2 regions of the Paraburkholderia sp. SECH4 genome follow, and region 2 is predicted to be linked to the other one. Evidence: riboswitches for the same ligand, from Rfam matches in the RefSeq annotation. Region 2 holds a riboswitch; the other holds the start of a gene.

Region 1 (9,716 bases), on a different contig from region 2:
ACGGGCCGTCGATGGCGATCTTGCCTGTCACGATGCGCAGCACTCCGCCCAGATGACCGACAACGCTATCAGGGTCCCTTGTTTCGTCGTAGAGAATCTCCTGTCCCGCATGGGCACCATCGGGGAGCCATTTTGCGTAGACTTTTCGAGGGGTGTCCTGGTAGCGGATAACCATGTGATCGGGCCGGTCGGACCATCTTCCGGATATCCGCTCTTGCCGGAACATCCTGTATTCGCAAGCGTCGTCGGGAACCATGTCGGACCTCGCGTACTCGACGAAGGCATCCGGCTTCATCGCGTCCATCAGAGGGAGGATCTGAGCGTCGGTGAGAGACAGAAGCGAGTGGTTTTCAATCCACGTTCGCAACGAAGCCGCCTGTTCGCCGGCCGTGAGACACCGGAACCGGTTGACGTCCACACTCACGGTATCCGACGTGGCGACATCGGCGCATCCCACCGATGTGCCGGATGAAGCCGGCGTAATCGGGTTGGTCGATTGGGCGCGAGCGCCCGTTGAGACAAACAGGCACGTCAACGCGAACGCGCGCAGCAACGTCCGCGCGGTTGCCTGCCAACCTGCGGAAGGCTGCGTGCTCCGGCTTGCTGGATGATCGGAAATGCGAACTCCGCAAAGCATCATGGGTTCAAACCGCCGCTGATTCCCCGGCCTCTGAACGCCCGCCGGAGCATGCTGCATGCGTCGATCGCCATGGATCGCAATTGCACCTCTGGGACGAGGCCAGTCAGCGCGCATCCCGTCCCCTGACTCTCCCAGTAGAACGTGCTGCGATTACCGTCACGAAACAGGCGGAATGCCGTCGCGTCCTTTGGAACCACTGCAACGTACATCGTGAGCCGGGCGCCGGCCGTGTTCTGATACATGAACTGCGCGGCAGGGCCGGACTCGCCGGGCAGGAGGCGACCGCCAATCAGTGAATAGCCATATTCCCGAAGCGAAGGCACCGACAACCGCTGACCGAGGCGCCGTGACAGCCAGTCGACCAGATGATCGCGTTGCGGCGCCGCTACCTCCACGGGGTGGCGTTGCTCAGGCGCGTACACCGCGAAAGCGATGTCGGCGCGCTCCGCGAACACGGGTGGATCGGCCGTGAAATTCGCCGACATCCAACCGGGTGCCGAGCCGAGCGCCATGCCCATCGCCATCCAGGATGCCGCCACGCCGGCCTGCTGCCACCACGGCGCGCGGTGGCGCACGACGATACAACGCGCACCGTGTAGCGGGTCTCCGAACAGTGCTGTCAGCGCGGCTTTTTGCGCGCGATAGTCCTCCACGCGCTCAGCCGCCCAAGGGTTGGTCGTCAGTCGAACGAGCATGATCGCGTGCTCCGTGGCGGACAATTCATCGTCGGCAAAAGCCGACAGCGGCCGCAAATCCTGGTCGCCCAAGCCTCGTCTCGTTCGGTCTCCATGGTCGTTCATGGCTCGTTTCAAACTTCCTCCAACCGGGTGCCGCGTGATGATGGAATGTCGCGCATGGCGCGATGCATCATTTCTTGCGTCTACGCCCCCAATAAACGTATGACGGGGCCGCTATATTCCAATCGAGTGAAGTGAAGGTTTACTGTGGTGGAGCCGGGAAACCTTCCGGCACTCAGCCGCCACCTCGCGCGGTGTCAGGCAGTTTGCAATGCCTTCGCAGCATCAAGGGTTGAGCGAAGGATGGAATAGACGCCCCCGCGAAATCGTTTAGACGACATACGAACCACCGGCAGACTTCGATGAGCACTCGACAACAGCACGTCATCCGTTCTGTCAGCGCGGGGCTGCTAATTGCGTCCGTTGCGTTGTTCGCTGGCTGCGGCGGCGGAGGCGGTGGTAGCGCAAGCAGCACGTCGATGGTTTCGATCGCCGGTACGGCGGCAACCGGCAAGGCACTCGCGAACGCGACGATCAGCATCAACTGCGCGCGGGGCTCGATGTCGGTCGCCGCAGATGCGAACGGAAACTACCACGCGGCATTCAGCGCAGTGATGCCGTGCATGATCACTGCGACTTCGGGCGGGACGACGCTGCACTCCGCCGCGTTCGCTGGCGGCACGTACAACGTCACGCCGGAGACTGACCTGTTGTTGTCGTATCTGGCGGCGCAACTCGGTACAAATGAAAGCGGGCTGATCGCCGGCTTCGCGACGAACACGCAGTTTCAGCAGGCGCTGCAGAATCAGACCAACGTTCTGACGGCGCAGGCCGCTGTCGTCCAGAATCTGCAGCAAAAGTACAGCGTTACGCTTTCCACCCCCAATTTTCTGACCACCGCATTCACTGTCGGACAGCCGGGCGAGGACAACGATCTCGAAGCGCTCCTCACTCTTGGCGCAATCGACGCCAATGGCGAACCGGACGCAGCCGCCGTCGCACTGATGGCCACGATGGGGGCCGCACATCCGATTGCGATATCGCCAGGTACCGGCACAAGCGGGACCGGTGGAACCGGGGTGGGCGGCACTGGAAGCATGGGCGGCATGATGTGAAACGACACGACACACCGTCCTCATGGCGCTTCGTGAGATCGCGCTGCCGCAGAGGTGACCGATACGCGTTCAACCGACAGCACTCGCGTATGGGTCAGAGCGGCTCCATGGTGAAGTCGCCCGCAGAATGGCTGCGGGTGGAACCAGCAGAATGTGCACGAAATAGCGCCGTAAACTCCTCCGCAGGCAGAGGTCGTGAAAAAAGATAGCCCTGTCCAGTTTGGCAGGACCATTCTCGAAGGAGCCTTGCCTGCTCACTCGTTTCAATTCCCTCAGCCGTGACGGACAGTCCAAGAGACTGCGCCATGGAGATGACGGCGCGAACGATCGCATCGTCCTCAGCGCTCGTGCCAATGCCCTGAACAAAGGATCGGTCGATTTTCAGCACATCCAGCGGTAGCCTGCGAAGATAACTGAGCGATGAATAGCCCGTGCCGAAGTCGTCGATTGCGATTGTGACGCCGAAGTCTTTCAGCCTCTGGAGCGTCTCGATACTCCTTTCGGTATCCCGCATGATCAGGCCCTCCGTGACCTCCAATTTCAGCGAGCCTGCGCCGATGTGAGCACTGGACAGCGCCGCAGCCACGTCGGTAACGAGGTTGGGATCATCGAACTGCCGAGGCGAGAGATTGACGCTAATCTGCAGTGGCGGCTCGGTCGGGAACTCCCGCTGCCAGCGGGCGACTTGCTGGCAAGCCTCTTCCAGTACGTATCGTCCGAGTGGAATGATCAGGCCGCTTTCTTCTGCAATCGCAATGAATTCGGCGGGCGGCAACAAACCTCGCGTGGGGTGCTGCCACCGCACGAGCGCTTCCATTTCCCGGAACCCTGCCTCCTGAAGCTGCATGATGGGCTGGAAATACACCCGTAGGTCGCGATGCTCGATCGCGTAACGCAGGTCCGTTTCAATCTCCAGCTTTTTGACTGCTTCCGCGTGCATGTTCTCTTCGAAAACCACGTAGCGGCCCTTTCCACCGTTCTTGGCCCGGTACATCGCGACGTCGGCGTCCCGCAACAACGTATCAGCATCGCCGCGGCCGCGCCCAGCGTGCGCGAATGCCAGCCCAACGCTCGCGCTGACGATGTACTGTTTGTTGTCGAGATCGAACGGTTGACTGAATTGCGCCAGGATGTTGTCCGCAACCAGGGTGCCTTCGCTCGTCGCCTCACTCCCGAGGTGTTCCAGCAGGATGACGAACTCGTCTCCGCCCAACCGCGCGACGGTGTCGGTCGGGCGAATGCACCCTTCGAGGCGTTTGGCCGCTGCGATCAGCAGCCGGTCTCCCACGTGGTGTCCGAGACTGTCGTTCACCCGCTTGAAGTTGTCCAGGTCGACGAAGACAACGCCGATCATCGCATTACGCTCACGCGCGCGAGCTTCGGCCTGGCTAATACGATCGAGCAGCAGTGCGCGGTTCGGTAACGAGGTGAGCGTATCGTAGAACGCCCTTCGCGCGAGCTGCTCCTCGAAGTTCTTCCTTTCGGTGGTGTCGCTTGCGGTCGCCACGATTGCGCCGACAGCCGGTTCGTCGAGCAGATTCGTCAAGGTAAGCTGAATATAGCGCCACGCATCGCCCTCACCTCGAGTACGGATCTCGATGGATTTCGTGGATCGAGCCGTCGACGACACGGTCTCCAACAGGCCCTGCAGCGTGGGACGGTCAGTGGGATGAATCGGATCGAGCAGACTGGTGCCGACGAGCTGGCCCATGTTCTTCAAGGGGTCCGGTCTTCGCGTCGGCGCCTCGTAAGTCACAGTCCCGTTGACGTCGGAAACGAGTATCGCATCCGACGTGTTCGCGACAAGCGCCTGCAGCCTCTGTTCGCTGCTGCGCAGCGCGTCCTGGGCCGCCGCATCCACGTTCTTGCGAATGCGCCGCAGCATCTGAAGAAACAGCAGCGAGAGCCCCACGCCGATCGCGAGTACCACGGGGGTCGATATCAGGACGATCCGTTGCACGGCAACGAGCCGGTCGAGTTGCATCGTCGCATCGTCGCGGTGCTGTGCCGCTGCCGCGAGAACCTTTTGCTCGATATCGTCGAAGAGTGGATCGGCCGAATCCTCGTCGATCTCATTGGCTCTCGCGATGTCGTGATCATCGACGGCCTTGAACATCGGTTTGGCGAACGCTCGATACTTCGCGTGCTTCTCCAGCAGGCCGCGCAGCATTGCGCTGCTGCCAGGCTCAAGTGCCACTGCCCTCTTCAGCGCTGCGTCAAGTGCTTCACCGGCCTCGCGGTGCTCGCGTAGAACCTCCGGACGCGGGTCCAGAAAGTACTTGCGTTCGGCCGATTCCTCCCACGCAACGCTATAGCGAGCTTCCTCGAAAGCCTTATCCGCCTCGTTGGCAGCTTGCGCGGCGAAACCGGCACTCAAGCTTTCATACGCTCCCCAGAAGGCCAGGAGCGGCACGCTCAATAGAACGAGGACGAGACCAAATACGGCGGTGCGCCGCGCGGGGGGCACATTCGACGACGTCTGCTCAACTCGGTCTTCTGCTGCGTTGCGTCGCCACAGATATAGACGCCTTTGGGTGCCTTTCTGTCTGGTCACGATTGCTCCGATGTGGAACGGCACGTCGACGAGGCGCCCTGTTCGAGCAGGTTGGGCGGAAGGAAACTGAAAGTGTCAGTCTTCCCGTAGACGGCGTGCGTATCCGGAAGTCGTGATCCGAAGCATCGCTCAGTTCGTTCGTTGACTTCGAACCGAGTAAACGACGGACGACTCCGATCCCGGTCCACGTTTTGTCGGACCACCGCATATTAACGGCACGCTCGGGTTTTTTCTAAAGGTCTCGCGTTGGTGGAGTGCGGTGCGCGCGTCAGCCGCGAACTAGAACAGCGGATGCGCTTGCGGGTACAGCGCGGTCCTGAGGGCGAGGCCACCGAGGACAACGAAGATAATGGCGGCCAGAATGTGGACCGCCTTTGTTGGCAGGCGGTCGGCGAATTTGTGTCCCAGGTAGATGACGGGCACATTGGCCAGCATCATGCCGAGTGTCGTACCCGCAACCACGCCGAAGAACTCATGAAAGCGTGCCGCCAGGGCAATCGTGACGATTTGGGTTTTGTCGCCCATCTCGGCGAGAAAGAATGTGAGCGCGGTTGTGCCGAACACACCCATCGAGTTTTTCGTCAAAACCGCATCGGCATCGTCCAGCTTGTCCGGAACGAGAATCCACACGGCCATCACGGCGAATGACGCGACAACCGCCCAATTCAGAATGCCCGGACTCAGAACGCTCGCGAGCCACGCGCCGAGTGCGCCGGATGCACCATGGTTGATGAGGGTAGCGGCAAAAACACCAAGGATGATGGGAATGGGCTTGCGATATCGCGCTGCCAATACCAGGGACAAGAGTTGAGTCTTGTCGCCGATTTCAGCAAGGCCGACCACACTGGTCGAAATGAGGAAGGATTGCATGGGGTTGTTGTACCCGGGCCGCGCAGAAAAAACGCGATGACACGCATTCCGGCGACCCGGTTAGGTCGGAATGCGAGTCATCGGTCTTGCCAGGCATTTAGCTGCGCACGCCATAGCGGGTCTCTCGACTCGCCAAGTATGTTGACGTGCGCCCTCGAACATGGCGTTCGAGGCGGCTACTCCCCAATGAGCAGGCGCGATTTTATCGCGCCATGCGTTACGTAAGCAAGTCGCCACTATAGCGCTTTGCGCGGTTGAGCATTGCTGCGAGCGCTGATTATTACGAATGCCTTTCGGGTGCGATATGCTCGCCCCTGTCTTTGGGGAGTAACCGGCTTCTACCCAGAAGCACCTGCGTCAACTATTCGACGGCAGCAGCGATCGGAATCGGCACTACCATACTTGCTGAACACCATGAGATCTTCAGCTAAACGTCGATCGTGAGCCCTTAATCAGAGGCGACTGCGCAGTCCCGCTCAGTCTTGTCGGGGTCTTGGGGCGTCACACGTCGAGCGGCACGTGTCTTTCATGTGCGCCGCAATGGCGGATGCCGTGAGCGCACACAGCAGCCCAATGGCGCTGCCGACTGCCACGTTCAGCAGGCGTTCGCCTCCAAAAATCCACGGCTTTCCCGCTAATACAAAGGCTATTGCCGCACAGGCGCACCGGACACCGAATGCGAGCGTGTACGGACGAATGCAGATGAGCGTCAGCATTGCGGCGAACACAACGAGCACACGCATAAATAACGCATGAGGGATCATCAATCCGACAACCACTCCGAAGGAAACGCCGACAACGGCCCCGGTGAGCCGGCTGCGAAACTTCTGCCGGGCGCTTGCTGCATTTCCGGTAACGACGCTGGCGGCCGACCAGATCATCCACTGACCATGATCGACGTGCCGCCATTCGACAAGTACGGCAGCGCAAGCGACCGCGAGCGCGACGGTGATCATCAGCTCGATATATGCGTTGCGCTCGCTGTTTGGGGAGAGGCGAGTCCACTTTGCGAAATGCGCAAGAGTCGGCTGGCCGGTTTCACGCGAGCGGAAGTGCTCGACTGACGCTAGGAGCAGGATCGGCAACGCGGCTATCAACAGGAACGGCAGGACCTCAACGCTCCGGGTAATAAGCGCCTGCCGCGTGACGCCTTCCCCACTTTCGCAGGCAAGATACAGCGAGGGAATGAACGTGAAGTTGCCGAGCGAGCGCAAGGCACTGCCGCCCGCGGTCACCAGCACGGATCCCATGCCCAGCAGGACTGTGGCTACGACAAAGAGCAGCGGGTGCGCGAGCGACGCCATCAGGATCACGAAGCCCGCGCTGATCGCCAAAGCGTGCGCGAAGACGCTGAGCGGCGCAAGCTGCGAGTGGTCGAGCGCGATGAGCATCGCGACCGGCACGATTGCAGCGGTAAGCCACTCGGATCTGCCTGATATGACTGCAAGGAGGAGCAGCGGGACGAGCGCAAACATGGCGCGACCCAACGCCCGCATGTCGAACACGGTTTCGACGCGGTGCAAGAGCGACGAAGCTCCGGTGTGACGTTCGCTGCTCATCGTCTCTCTCCGGCCACGCTGTGCTTGTCCATCGGGCGTCATCAGGCTGCGAGCGCCTCGAGTACGTCGACGGATCGCCGCACGAGACCGAGCCTCGGGAAGATGTAATTCAGCGACGCATGGTGATGCTCGGGCGCGCCGCAGCTCATTGCGTCCTCGACGAGCACCAGCGAGTACCCGTGCTCGTGCGCGGCGCGAGCCGTCGACTCGACGCCGATGTTCGTCGAAATCCCGCCCAGCACAATGGTTTCGATGCCGCGACGCCGCAATTGCAGGTCGAGCTCGGTGCCGTAAAAAGCGCTCCATTGGCGTTTCGTGATCTTGATGTCGCGCTCCTCCACCGCCAGTTCAACGGGAAAGTCCCACCAGTTCGAGGGCAGTCCGCCGGGGGGAAGCGCGATGGGCTGATCGATGGGCTGCTTCAGTGCATCGCCGAAGTCGGCGCTCCAGCCCACCCGGACCAGGACGACCGGCGCGTTCACTTCCCGGAAGCGCTTTGCGAGCGTTGCCGCGGTAGCCACCACGGCTGCGGCGGGTCGGGGCGCTTTCCCGAATCCGAGAATGCCCTCCTGAAGATCGATCAGAACGAGAGCGGTAGTCTTGGGGTCAAGGTTTTGCAACATGATGGCCTTCCATTGAAAGCGGCGAGCCGCTGGTGTATTGTGAGGGGGTGCTCACAAACAGTATATGAGAATGGCCTCACAAAAGTCAACGCCGAATACGGGCGAGGCGAAGGTGCCGCGCCGCGCCCGCGGACGCGCGCGGGTGGCGTCGTTGCTGGAAGCCGCAAGCGCGGAATTCGCCGAAAGGGGGTACGAAGCAACGACGATGACAGCGATCGCCGCGCGCGCGGGAGCGTCGATCGGTTCGCTTTATCAGTTCTTTCCGACGAAAGAGCAGGTCGCAGGTACGCTGATCGAGCAATACGTGACCGAGCTTGAAGCAGCGTTCGACCGGCTGAGCGAGGAGGTGCCGTTGCTTGGTGTATCGGTCGTTGCCGGCCGACTGACGACGTTTTTCGTGGCGTTTCGCACGACGTACCCCGCTTTCGTGGTGCTGGTCGACGCGCGTGATGTCGCATTGCCCGGCGCCACCGGGGTACGCGAAAGATTGCGCAAAGGAATCGCATCCGTGCTGGCTGCCCTCGCGCCGCGATTGTCAGTGGAAGAAGCATTGCTCCGGTCCGTGGTCGTCCAGCATCTTATGAAGGCGGCCGTCACGCTGAGCTACGATGCGAGCGTGGTTGACCATCACGCGGCGATGCTGGAGTTCCAGCGCGTGGTAGAGCACTACCTTGAGGACGTGATGGAAGCCACGCGTGGTGGACAAACCGGCGCAGCGCATCGAGGCGCAACACCCAAGGAGCGTTCCGCTTCGGGCAAAGGCGTCGGTCCGAAGAGCAAGGGCAAGTCCGGCGTCTCGGCGTGAATGCTGTTGCTGCCCTGCGCCTCATCCCGTCGCCGCGCAACGAACACGTCCGGCGGCGTGCACCTGGACGCTTTCGCAACCGTTTGAATGTGGCGCGTCCCGGTTGAAACGGTCAACCTATCCACGCTGGCGAATTTTCGCGCTACGGTGCCGGCAGTCGCGCTGGTTCTACGAAGCAAGGCGCGCCGGGCTCACTGCCGCCGCCTGACATTGGTTTCAGGCATCCGTAGATAGACGAGCAACGAAATGGCGGCCCAGATTGTGACGTACCAGAAGAAGTACGGCTCGTGGCCGGACGCCTTGAACCGCAACGCGACAAATTCCGTCGTGCCGCCGAGAACCGCGGTTGTCAGCGCGTAGGGGAGCCCGACCGCAAGTGCCCTGATCCGCGCCGGAAAAAGTTCCGTCTTCACCAGCATGTGGATGGAAGTGAATCCGCTCAGCATGAGCAGCCCGGCGAAACAGAGCATGAACATTGTCACCGTGCTTTTCGTGCGGCTGAGGGCCTCGAAAAGCGGAACCGGGAACAGCGTGCAGCTCAAACCGAAAAAGATCAGAACGGGGCGGCGCCCGATCAGGTCCGACGCCAGACCGAACAACGGTTGCAGGGGCAGGTACAAAAGCAGCGCGCCGGTGGTGATGAGCGTCGAGGTCTGCTTGCTCAACCCGGCGGAGTTGACCAGGAACTTCTGCATGTAGACGGTGTACGTGTAGAAGGCGACCGTTCCACCTACCGTGATGCCGATCGCGAGCAGAATGTTGCGCCAATGCTGGATCAACTGACGAACGACGGGCGGTGACGATTTCCGGCGG
Region 2 (9,716 bases):
CTCGAGGTGTACGCGCCGGTCGGCGCATAGATCTGTAGGCTCAACGCGATGTGGTCGGTTCTGGTCAGGTGATAGCCGGCCACCACCGGCGTGAAGAAGAGGTCGGCGAACTGGGTGCCATGATCGTTCGGCAAGCGGCCATGAAACGACGACACGTCGGTGTACTGGATCGGTACGCCGAACGAAGAAGCGAAGTTCCAGCCGCCCGCCGTAATGCCCCAGGTCTTGATCGCATTCACGAGCGTGTACACGATCGAATAGTCGAGCCCGGCGGTGACAGTACCGGCAATCGGGATCGTCTTGCTCGCACCGAGCGAGCCTTCGTAGTAAATCGTGTTGGCCGACACGATCCAGTCGCTGGTGGGCGGCACCACGCCTGCGTACGGCGTGACCTGCATGCCGGTGATCGGTCTGCCGACGCCACCTTCAGTAGCCCACGCTTGTTGCGAAAGACCCACGCCGGCGGTGGTAAGAAGCGCACCCGTGCACAACCTGGCGAGTGACCGGCTTGCGGACAAACGGTTTGTGCGACTCATAGTCATCCTCATGAAATTAACTTTCCGCACTTCCACTTTGCGAAACAAGGTTTTGACACACCGCGGCGGCAAGCCGCACGCGTGCATATCGGCGTGTTTTCTTACGGTTCACGCTTGACCGGCGGCGGCGTCCAACTGCCGTCGAGCGCCGGTTGCTGCGGCCAATAGGCGCGGACATACAGCGAGAACGCTTCATTGGCGGGCGCCGGCAGCCAGTTGGAGACCTTGTCGTCACCGGGACTCGTGTTCTGCACGTAGAGCGTCAACGAGCCATCCGCATTGAACTTCAGGTCCTTGTTCTTGGTGCCGAGCGAGTAGCGGTTCTGCGGGTTCGGCGAGAAGAAGTGATGCGAGTTGTACAGCGTCAGCGACCAGAACCCCTTGACCGGAGGCAACTGATCCTTGGCGAACGTCACCGTGTAGCGTGCGTTGCCATCGAGACGCTGACCGGATGCGTCGGCGTCGGCGTAGAAATACTTGGTCTCGTTAGGCTTGTTGACGAAGATGTTCGACTTCGCCACCGCCGTGCGTGTGAAGTAGTCCGTGCCGAACGCGGCGCCGTTGCTGATGGTGTTCCAGTTCGCCGGCAGCCGCTTGCCAAAGGTGTTGAAGTTGAACAGCGGCGTGACCAGATCCGCTTCGGCCTTCGTCCCTTCCTCAACAATCGCGGTCTTGATTGCCGGATCCTTCTGCGCCGCGACGATCAATGCGCGCGCCTGCGCGTAGAGCGCCTCTTCGCCGCGTTGCGGCGGCGTCTCGTCGAGCACGGTGGGCAGCATGTCCCAGAAGCGGTTTGGATCGACCCACTTGATCTCTTCGGCGTTGCCGCCCGCGGCACCACCGGCCTCGCCGAAGCTCGGCAGCTTCGACCAGTCGGTCTCCTTGACCTGGCCGTCGTACTCGGCGAGCGGATACAGGCCAACCTTCGCAATCACCGACTGCACGGCCACGCGATCTTCAGGCGTGTCGTCCATGAAAACGCGCGGAATAAAACTGCCGACTCCGGTCGACGAGCGGAACACCTGGCGGATGCCCTTCGGCACCTGGCCGTGCCAGTCAGGGCCCGCTAGGAGATAGAAGCCCGGACGTGTGCCGTACATCTTGCCGAGACTCGCGAAACCGTCGGTACGCAGATCGACGGCCTGATAGACCCAGAAGCGTTTGCCAAAATCGGGCACCTGCACGACCACCGGCGTCTGATTCAGATCGAGGATCGAGGAGCCGTAGACCACGTCCTGATTCGGACACGCAACAAATCGCTCCTGCGGCTGAATGTAGTCGCGCAGCATCGACAGATGATTGGGCGGCGCAACCGGCACGATGCCGCCGTTCAGACCCGGCTGTGGGACCTGCTTCATCGCCAGCAGACGGCCGTAGACGTTCACCATCGGCCACGCCCAGAAGTAGGTCTGGCGCGCTACCAATCGTGCGTATTCTTCAGAGATCGCGTAGCCGGCCACCGGGCCCGGCACGGACGCCATAGTGGCCGTTGCGTGGGCAGGCTGGTCCTGCTGCGTCTTCGCCAGAATGGGTGCAGCAACCGACGCCAGCACGGCGGCCGTGACCCATGTCGCTGTTTTCTTATTCATATTGTCCTCAGGTTCGTCCATGCGCGGCTTAGCGCTTTTGGGGCTCGGGGAATTTCCAGTCGCCGTCGAGCACCTTCTCATCCGGGCCATAGATGCGCATGACGAGGGTGTACGCACCAGTGGGCGCCGGCAGCCAGTTCGACGTCTTGTCCGCACCCGGCGACGTGTTCCGCACGTAGATATCCAGCGAGCCATCGGCGCCGTACTTCAGGCCTTTGGTGCGATCGCCGATCGAGTAACGGTTGATTGGATTCGCAACCAGATGGCGCGCGGGCAGGTCGTACAGCGTCATCGACCAGAAGAATTTCGCGGGCGGCAAGTCCTTCTTGTCGAAGTGCAGCACGTACGGCTCTGAGCCGAGCAGTTGCGCGCGTTCGCCGTTCACGCGTGTGCCGACGTACACCGCTTCTTCCTTGGTATTGCCGTAAATCCCCATCGCCGCCGCGACGGCGCGCGTGGTGTAGTCGTCCTTCAGATCCGCACGGCTGCCGAACAGGCTGAACGAGCCAGTGGTGTGTTTTTCCGCGTCGGCCAATGCGGCTTTGCCGTCTGCGACACCGGCTTCGAGCGCGGCGCGCGTTTCCGGCGTCACGGTGGCCGGATCGAACGGCGCGCCCGGCGCAATGCCGATCTTCGCGAAGCGCGCCATCAATTCCTGCTCGGACGGCGCCGGCGGCTGCGTGAACTGCAGCATGAAGTTCAGATAGGCGATGAAGTCGACCGAAGTCGCCTTCGCTTCATCCCACTTCGGAAAATCGAGCTTCGCGACGGGCGGCGGCGCAGCCGTATGTTCGAAGGCGGACAGCGGCGTGAGCTTGTATTGCTTCTGGATCGCCTCGACGTTTTTGACGTCGCTCGCGCCGTTGAGCGCCGTGCGGCCGAGCGTCAGGATCAGGTCCGTCTCGGAGCGGAACACCTTGTCGATGCCCTTGGGTGTATCACCGTGCCAGTTCGGGCCGGCGAACAGATAGTGGCCCGCGCCGTTGCCCGTGGCGCGCGAACCGACGTACGCGAAGTTGTAGGTGTACAGGTCGATCCACTGGAAGACGTAGTAGCGCTCTTTCGGCACCGGGGGCACCGTCAGCACCCACGGCTCGCGACGCAGATCGAGCCACGCCCACGAGTACGGCGTGTCGTTGTTCGGCGTGACGATGTCCTTGTTCTCAGGACCGTACGGATGCGAGTAGTTGCGGAACTTGCCGAAGCCGCCCACATAAGACTTCGAGCTGGAATCGAGCGCCTGCTCATAAAGCGTCTTGTAGTTGAACAGCATCGGATACGCGTAGAGGAACGCGTCTTTGGCGATCGCGCGCGCTTCTTCAGGCGAGGCGGTGACGGCCGCTGTCGCCGCCGTGGGGGCGCTCGCTTGAGCGACGGCTTGCGTATGCGGTAACGTGATCAGTGACAAGGCCGCGATGACTGCGCAGGTCGGCAGGCGTTTGAATAAGGTCATGGTTAAGTCCTCTGTTTCTGTACTCAGTTTTTTGTGCTTATTTGCCGAACGTCATGTTCAGCCCGGCGAAGATGGTGAACTTCGGCACGCCGGCGCCTGAATGCGCTACCGAGTATTGCGGCTCGATAAACGCGTTGTAGATGGTCGAGCCGCCTTTCCACGCTTTGCCCGCACCCAGACCCACCGGGATGTAATAGCTGCCATGCTGCAGGTCGAAAGTCCAGGTGCCGGTCGAGCGGATATACCAGCCGCCCGGCAGGTTGAAGATGCCGAACGGCTGCGCGGTGAGCGATTGCGTGGTGGGCCGGCTGCTTTGTCCCGCGAACGAGTGTTGCCACTGCACCAGGGCGCCGAGGAGCCGCGCCTTCGTCGCGCTGACGGCGACCGCGGCAAGACCGGCCTGCCACTTGCCGGTGCCGAGGCTCGGGTCGGTGGCGGTCGGCATCGTCACGAGCGGGCCGACGCCGACCTGCACGTCGCCTTGCGAGAGCAGGAAGATGTCGAATAGATTCAGGTCGCCGAGGCCGGTGTTATAGCCGCCGCTTGGATCGGGCCGCGTGCTGACCGGCACCGTGGCGCGGAAAATTTCCGGCACGCCGATCAGGCTGTTCGGGCCGATCGGCACGGTGGGGCGCAAGAGCAGATCGTTGGTGTGTGCGCTCGCGCCGAACACGCTCGGCGTGTAGTAATTCTGGATGTTGAATGAGGCGGCCAGATTAAGCGGGTTATTACTCTTATTGGCTTCGTCGGCCGATGCCTGAGCGAACGCCGGCGACAACACCACCGAGGCGGCGTATAACGCTACCGACCCAACCACGCTTTTACAACCCATTCGCGCACCTCGTCTATGGGCATTTCTTATAGGCGAACGCATTCTTTTGCCCGATGCAAATAAAGCAGGAGCAATGGCATTCGTATTTTCGAATTAGGTCGAACTAACGCAAACTAATCGCAGGCGTAAGTTCACCTCACCCGGTGGCCACGCGCAACCGGGGAAATATGCAAAGCGGATAAGATGCGCGATTAATTCGCACTAAGTCTTTCGAGCAAGCTGGAAAGACGGTACGGCCGGATACAGGGCTTGCATGGACGCTCCTTTCAGACTCAAGAGACGCCGCACCAAACGACGCATGCGGAGGTAAAAAATTCACAATCCGGGAGTGTTGTGGCGGAATAGTAGCAAACGTTTCAGGAGATTACAGAGATAAATTTGTAACGCGATAGAAATCTACGCAATTTCGGACGGAGTTAAATTTTGGCCGCCATTCTTATTCCACACTTTTGCCACTACGTTGAGCATTTGTTTGCTTGTTGCATAAAAAGCTGCATAGCGGCATACGCCATTTGACAATTACCGGCATTCACGCCGTCGTCCAAAAAAAGCAACAAAATGGGCTGCAACAAGCGCCGTGTCCCATTAGACTTGCGCTCGCTTAAAGTTTGACCCACCGCTTTTGATGAGGCTTTTATGATTCGCACGATGCACCGGTACTGCATTGCTTTGACCGTTATGGTTCTTTCAGCTTGTACCGTTACGCCGCACCACGACGCAAGCGAGTCGCCGACCGGCGCGTCGACCGCCGCAACTCTCGCGTCGTGGAACGATACTGCGAGCAAACGCTCGATTGTCGATTTCGTCACGCTGGTCACGACGCCAGAGTCGAAAGACTTCATCCCGCGCGCCGACCGGATCGCCGTATTCGACAACGACGGCACGTTGTGGCCGGAGCAACCCGCCTCGGTACAACTGGTGTTCGCGTTGCAACGGGTGAAGACGGTGGCCGGCCGGCATCCGGAATGGAAACGGCAGGACCCGTTCCTCTCGATTCTGAAAGGAAATCTGAAGAGCATCGCGGCGAGCGGCGACGCCGGTTCGATGAGGCTGCTGGCGGCGGCGCATGCCGGCATGACCAGCGATCAATTCGCCGCGCTCGTGCACGAATGGTTCGACTCCGCGAGCGACCCGCGCTTCAATCGCCCGTACGCCGACCTCGCTTATCAGCCGATGCTCGAGTTGCTCGCCTATCTGCGCGCCAACGGCTTCAGGACCTATCTGGTGACGGGCAGCGATGTCGAGTTCGTCCGTGAGATCGCGCAGCGCGTGTACGGCATTCCGCCCGAGCAGGTGATCGGCAGCACCGTCAAATACAAGTACAGCCAGACGAACGGCGCCGTAGCGTTGACCCGGCTTGCCCAAGTCGACACGCTCGTCGATGGCGCGGCCAAACCGCTTGCCATCGACCGCGCGATCGGCCGGCGTCCGGTGATCGCGTTCGGCAACGCGGACGGCGACGTGCCGATGCTCGAATGGACCTCGGCTGGCGACGGTCCGCGCCTCGCGGCGCTGCTGCACCACACCGACGGCGAACGGGAGTATGCGTACGATCGCACGGCGAAAAGCGGCAAGCTCGACAAGGGTCTGGACGAAGCCGGCGCGAAAGGCTGGCTCGTCGTCGATGTGAAGGATGACTGGAAGACGGTCTTCAAGACGGATAGCACAGCAACGGCTGCGGCGGCGCCGTCCAATTAAGGGCGGCTGGTTGGGAAGGCCGCGCTTCGCTGCGGCCTTCCCGGTCTTTCATCACGCGCTCAGCGGCTCAGCGTGATCGCCAGATAAGCGGCGTAGAGCACGCCGCACACCAGCAGCGCCCACACCGGCACGCCGCGCGCGCGCACGTTGATCCGCAGCCACGCGGCGGCGGCGAGCGTGATCACGATACCGGTCACCACTTCGATACGCGGCGTCCACGGTGTCAGCAGAATCCCGATGGCGGGCAGCAGCGTGCCCTGGAAAACCATCGCGCCGGTGATGTTGCCGAACGCCAGCGTGTCCTTGCCACGGCGAATCCACAGGATGCTGTTGACCTTCTCCGGCAACTCGGTGGCGATCGGAATGATCAGCAGCGACAGCAGCAATGGCGAGACGCCGAGCACCTGCGACACGCCCCGCACACCGTGGATGAAGCCTTCCGCGCCCCACACCAGCAACGCAACCGCCAGCACCAACTGCACGGCAATGGTCGCGAGATTGGTGGGCAAGCCAAGACGCGACAGCAGCATTCTGCCCGGCGCTTCAGTGCCGTGACCGGCGTCGACCAGTTTGTTCGATGCACGGAACGTCATCACCACATACGCGATGTACACACCGACCAGCGCCGCGCTGAACAGCCCCCGTACGATCATCTCTTCATGCGGCACGTACATTGCCGCGGCGGCCAGCACAAAGGCGCACAGGAAGTAGTTCAGATCGCGCGTGAAACCCGTGCGTTCCGGCGTGACCCAGCCGCCGGCACCGCGCGAACCGAGAATCGCCAGCGTCATCAGGAAGGTGGAGAGGGTGGAGAGCATGAGCGGCGCGCCGAGAATCGCGCCGACGCCGATCTCCTGATTGACCGCGCTATCGGTCGTGCCGCCCGCAATCGCGAGCAGCGGGACGAGGGTTTCGGGCAAGGCGGTACCGACCGCCGCGAACAGCGAACCCGTCACGCCCTCGGAGATTTTCAGACGCTCGCCGAGATGCTCGAGGGCATTGGTGAAGAGCTCGGCCGCCACGAGAATGACGACCAGCATGATGGCGAGTTGGAACAGGAGACCGGTCATGCGTGGCTCCCTGCAAATGCAAAGGGGAAGCGGCACAACGGACCGGCAAGTGGGGAGACTGGCAGGGCACAACGATGTTTCACAGGGCAACTCCGCGGTCGGACGAAAGTAACGAACCAATGACGCACCGCGACCCGTCCGACCAGAACGAAGCAGTGCGCCAATGGTCTCGCCAAACCGACCCGGTCGAACGCGCCATGACCCGCAGGCCAAGTATGTTGACGCGCTCTCCTTCAAAGGATGAAGGAAGGCTACTCCCCAGTGACTGGGGGATTCTAACGGGACGGGCGGCTTTCAACAAGCTTGGAATCGGGCGCGTGGGCCGGCGCCCTCTGGTTTTGCTACGGCCGTCCGGTGATGCGACATCAGCCTCGCAAGCGTGCGATGGCCCCACTGGTAAGATCACTCACCGTTTACGACCGCAGTGAGTGTTCACATGAGTTTTCAAAACCGCCAGTGGTTTTACGTCAAGCGTCCTGAAGGACGCGTTGGCGATGAGCATTACGAGTTACGCGAAAGCGAACTCGACGACAAATTGTCATCCAATGAGGTGCTCATCCGGGCGCGCATTATCAGCGTCGATCCGTACATTCGCATCCAGCAGCACGAACGCAATACCTACGATGTGCCGCATCCACTCGGCATCGTGCAGCGAGCGGGCGTGGTGGGTGAAGTGGTGGCGTCGGCGAGCCCGCTGTTCAAGCAGGGCGACTGGGTGTCGGCCTATAGCGGCTGGCAGTTGTATGCCAAGTGCCATCACAGCGAACTGGCCAAACTGGACCCCGCCGCGGCGCCGGTTTCGACCGCGCTCGGCGTGCTCGGCATGCCGGGACGCACCGCGTGGTTCGGTTTGATGGAAGCGGGCAAGCCGCGTCCGGGCGACACGCTGGTCGTGTCCGGTGCGGCGGGCGCAGTCGGCTCGCTGGTCGCGCAGTTCGGCAAGCGCGCCGGATGTCGCGTCATTGGGATAGCGGGCGGTCCGGACAAGTGCGCGTTTCTGACCGACACGCTGAAGCTCGACGGCGCGGTCGACTATCGGGCGCATCCGACGCTTGAAGGCTTGCAGTCAGCGCTGCAGGCGGCGACCGGCGGCGTCGATGTCTATTTCGACAACGTGGGCGGCATGGTCACAGATGCGGTGATTCCGCTCATCAAGCGCCGCGCACGGATCGTGATCTGCGGCGCGATCGCTCAATACGACGGCGGTCTCGACACGCCGGACCTCGCGCCGCGCTTCCTGCAGCACATGCTGTTTCAGCGCGCGACGATTCAGGGGATTCTGGCGCGCGATTTTACGCATCGGATGGATGAGATGCTGCAGACGGTTGCGCCGTGGGTGAAGAACGGTGAAATCGTTTATCAGGAGACTTACGTCGATGGGTTTGACGCGTTGCCGAACGCGCTGAATAGCCTGTTTGAGGGGAAGAATCTTGGGAAGCTGCTGGTGAGGGTATGAAGGTGTGAGTTCCTGAACGACAACCCCGACGCTGGCCGGGGTTGTCGTTTGTGGATTGTTTATTTCCGTTTGCTGCGTCTTTGCAGCATGGCCTCGGTCTCTGGCGCGGTCATGTACCTGCCGGCAACTCTGTAGTCATAGTCCGGGGTGATGGTGATCTGTCCGAGCCGGTAGTCGATGGTGAACCGGACCTGGTGTCCGGGCAGGAAGCCGGCGTGTTCGAGCATGGCATCGGTAACCTGCATCCAGGGAAAGGCAGTACGCTTGCCGCGTTCGTGCGTGCGGTCTGCTTCAAGCGCAACGGAAATGCGCGTGACGTGTTCGTCGCGTGCGCGACGTGGTTTAAGATTGGCATCAGCCATGGTCAACTCCTTCGGTGAGTTGGTGGTGGTCAGCGGGCCGTATGGGTTGCCGCCCATGCGGCCCGCGCTTCTTCTACTGCATCAAATCTCCTTCCTTACCGCTGGCTCTGTGCCAGCACCGTATCAAGCATCTCGGACACGAAGCGTTGCCGCGCCTTCGGTAGCCGGCTGATCGCCTCGATCTGCTGTTGCAGCTTAGAGGACGGACCGCGTTTGCCGTCTGGGGTGACGTTCTGCCCCAGCAGTTCATCGGATGAAAGCCCAAGCGTTCTGGTCAACTCCGGTAGCAGTGAGGCAGGCAGCCGCAGCCGCCCACCTTCGTAGTGAGCGAGGGTCTGCTGGGCAATGCCGAGCTGCTCGGCGAGTTGCTGTTGGGTGAACTCGTGGGCCTTGCGGGCGCTGGCGATACGCGCGCCCAGCGCCTTGAAAAACTGTTCGTCCTTTGGGTTCATGGCTAAGCTCAGCGGTGAAAGTCCAGCCATGATTGTAGCTCTGGATTGTGAGTTAATAGGTTGATTTACATCATAATGGAGTACTCCACAATCGAGTTGTTGTTAATCAAAACCCTCTTGATTGGTTTTTAGACGGAGGACGGATTCATGCCGCGCATCCATCAGGAAGAACTGGAAACGCGCGACGACCCGACGAGCGACCGACACCGAGACCACTTTCGCAAGCCAGGCAAGTAAACGTAGTTACAAAAACCTGTTACGGCCCTTT

What was found. A riboswitch is a leader RNA that binds a small molecule or an ion and turns the genes downstream of it on or off. The one in region 2 is predicted to bind manganese.
Region 1: another riboswitch for manganese. It lies ahead of M0D67_RS38595 (TMEM165/GDT1 family protein); the one in region 2 lies ahead of M0D67_RS11455 (sodium:calcium antiporter).

What each region holds. Positions count from the first base shown of each region.
Region 1 covers NZ_JALOCP010000055.1:20,689-30,404, forward strand. Annotated here, with positions in the region: gene M0D67_RS38575 (DUF1571 domain-containing protein) at 1-553, opposite strand, end outside; gene M0D67_RS38580 (anti-sigma factor) at 637-1,407, opposite strand; gene M0D67_RS38585 (hypothetical protein) at 1,740-2,492, shown strand; gene M0D67_RS38590 (bifunctional diguanylate cyclase/phosphodiesterase) at 2,587-5,070, opposite strand; gene M0D67_RS38595 (TMEM165/GDT1 family protein) at 5,326-5,916, opposite strand; yybP-ykoY riboswitch at 5,932-6,113, opposite strand; gene M0D67_RS38600 (FUSC family protein) at 6,393-7,475, opposite strand; gene M0D67_RS38605 (hydrolase) at 7,517-8,098, opposite strand; gene M0D67_RS38610 (TetR/AcrR family transcriptional regulator) at 8,169-8,903, shown strand; gene M0D67_RS38615 (MFS transporter) at 9,095-9,716, opposite strand, start outside.
Region 2 covers NZ_JALOCP010000006.1:154,273-163,988, reverse strand. Annotated here, with positions in the region: gene M0D67_RS11480 (transporter) at 1-536, opposite strand, end outside; gene M0D67_RS11475 (DUF1254 domain-containing protein) at 638-2,125, opposite strand; gene M0D67_RS11470 (DUF1254 domain-containing protein) at 2,154-3,578, opposite strand; gene M0D67_RS11465 (hypothetical protein) at 3,616-4,410, opposite strand; gene M0D67_RS11460 (HAD family phosphatase) at 5,047-6,108, shown strand; gene M0D67_RS11455 (sodium:calcium antiporter) at 6,168-7,178, opposite strand; yybP-ykoY riboswitch at 7,279-7,450, opposite strand; gene M0D67_RS11450 (NADP-dependent oxidoreductase) at 7,615-8,634, shown strand; gene M0D67_RS11445 (hypothetical protein) at 8,694-8,996, opposite strand; gene M0D67_RS11440 (helix-turn-helix domain-containing protein) at 9,092-9,448, opposite strand.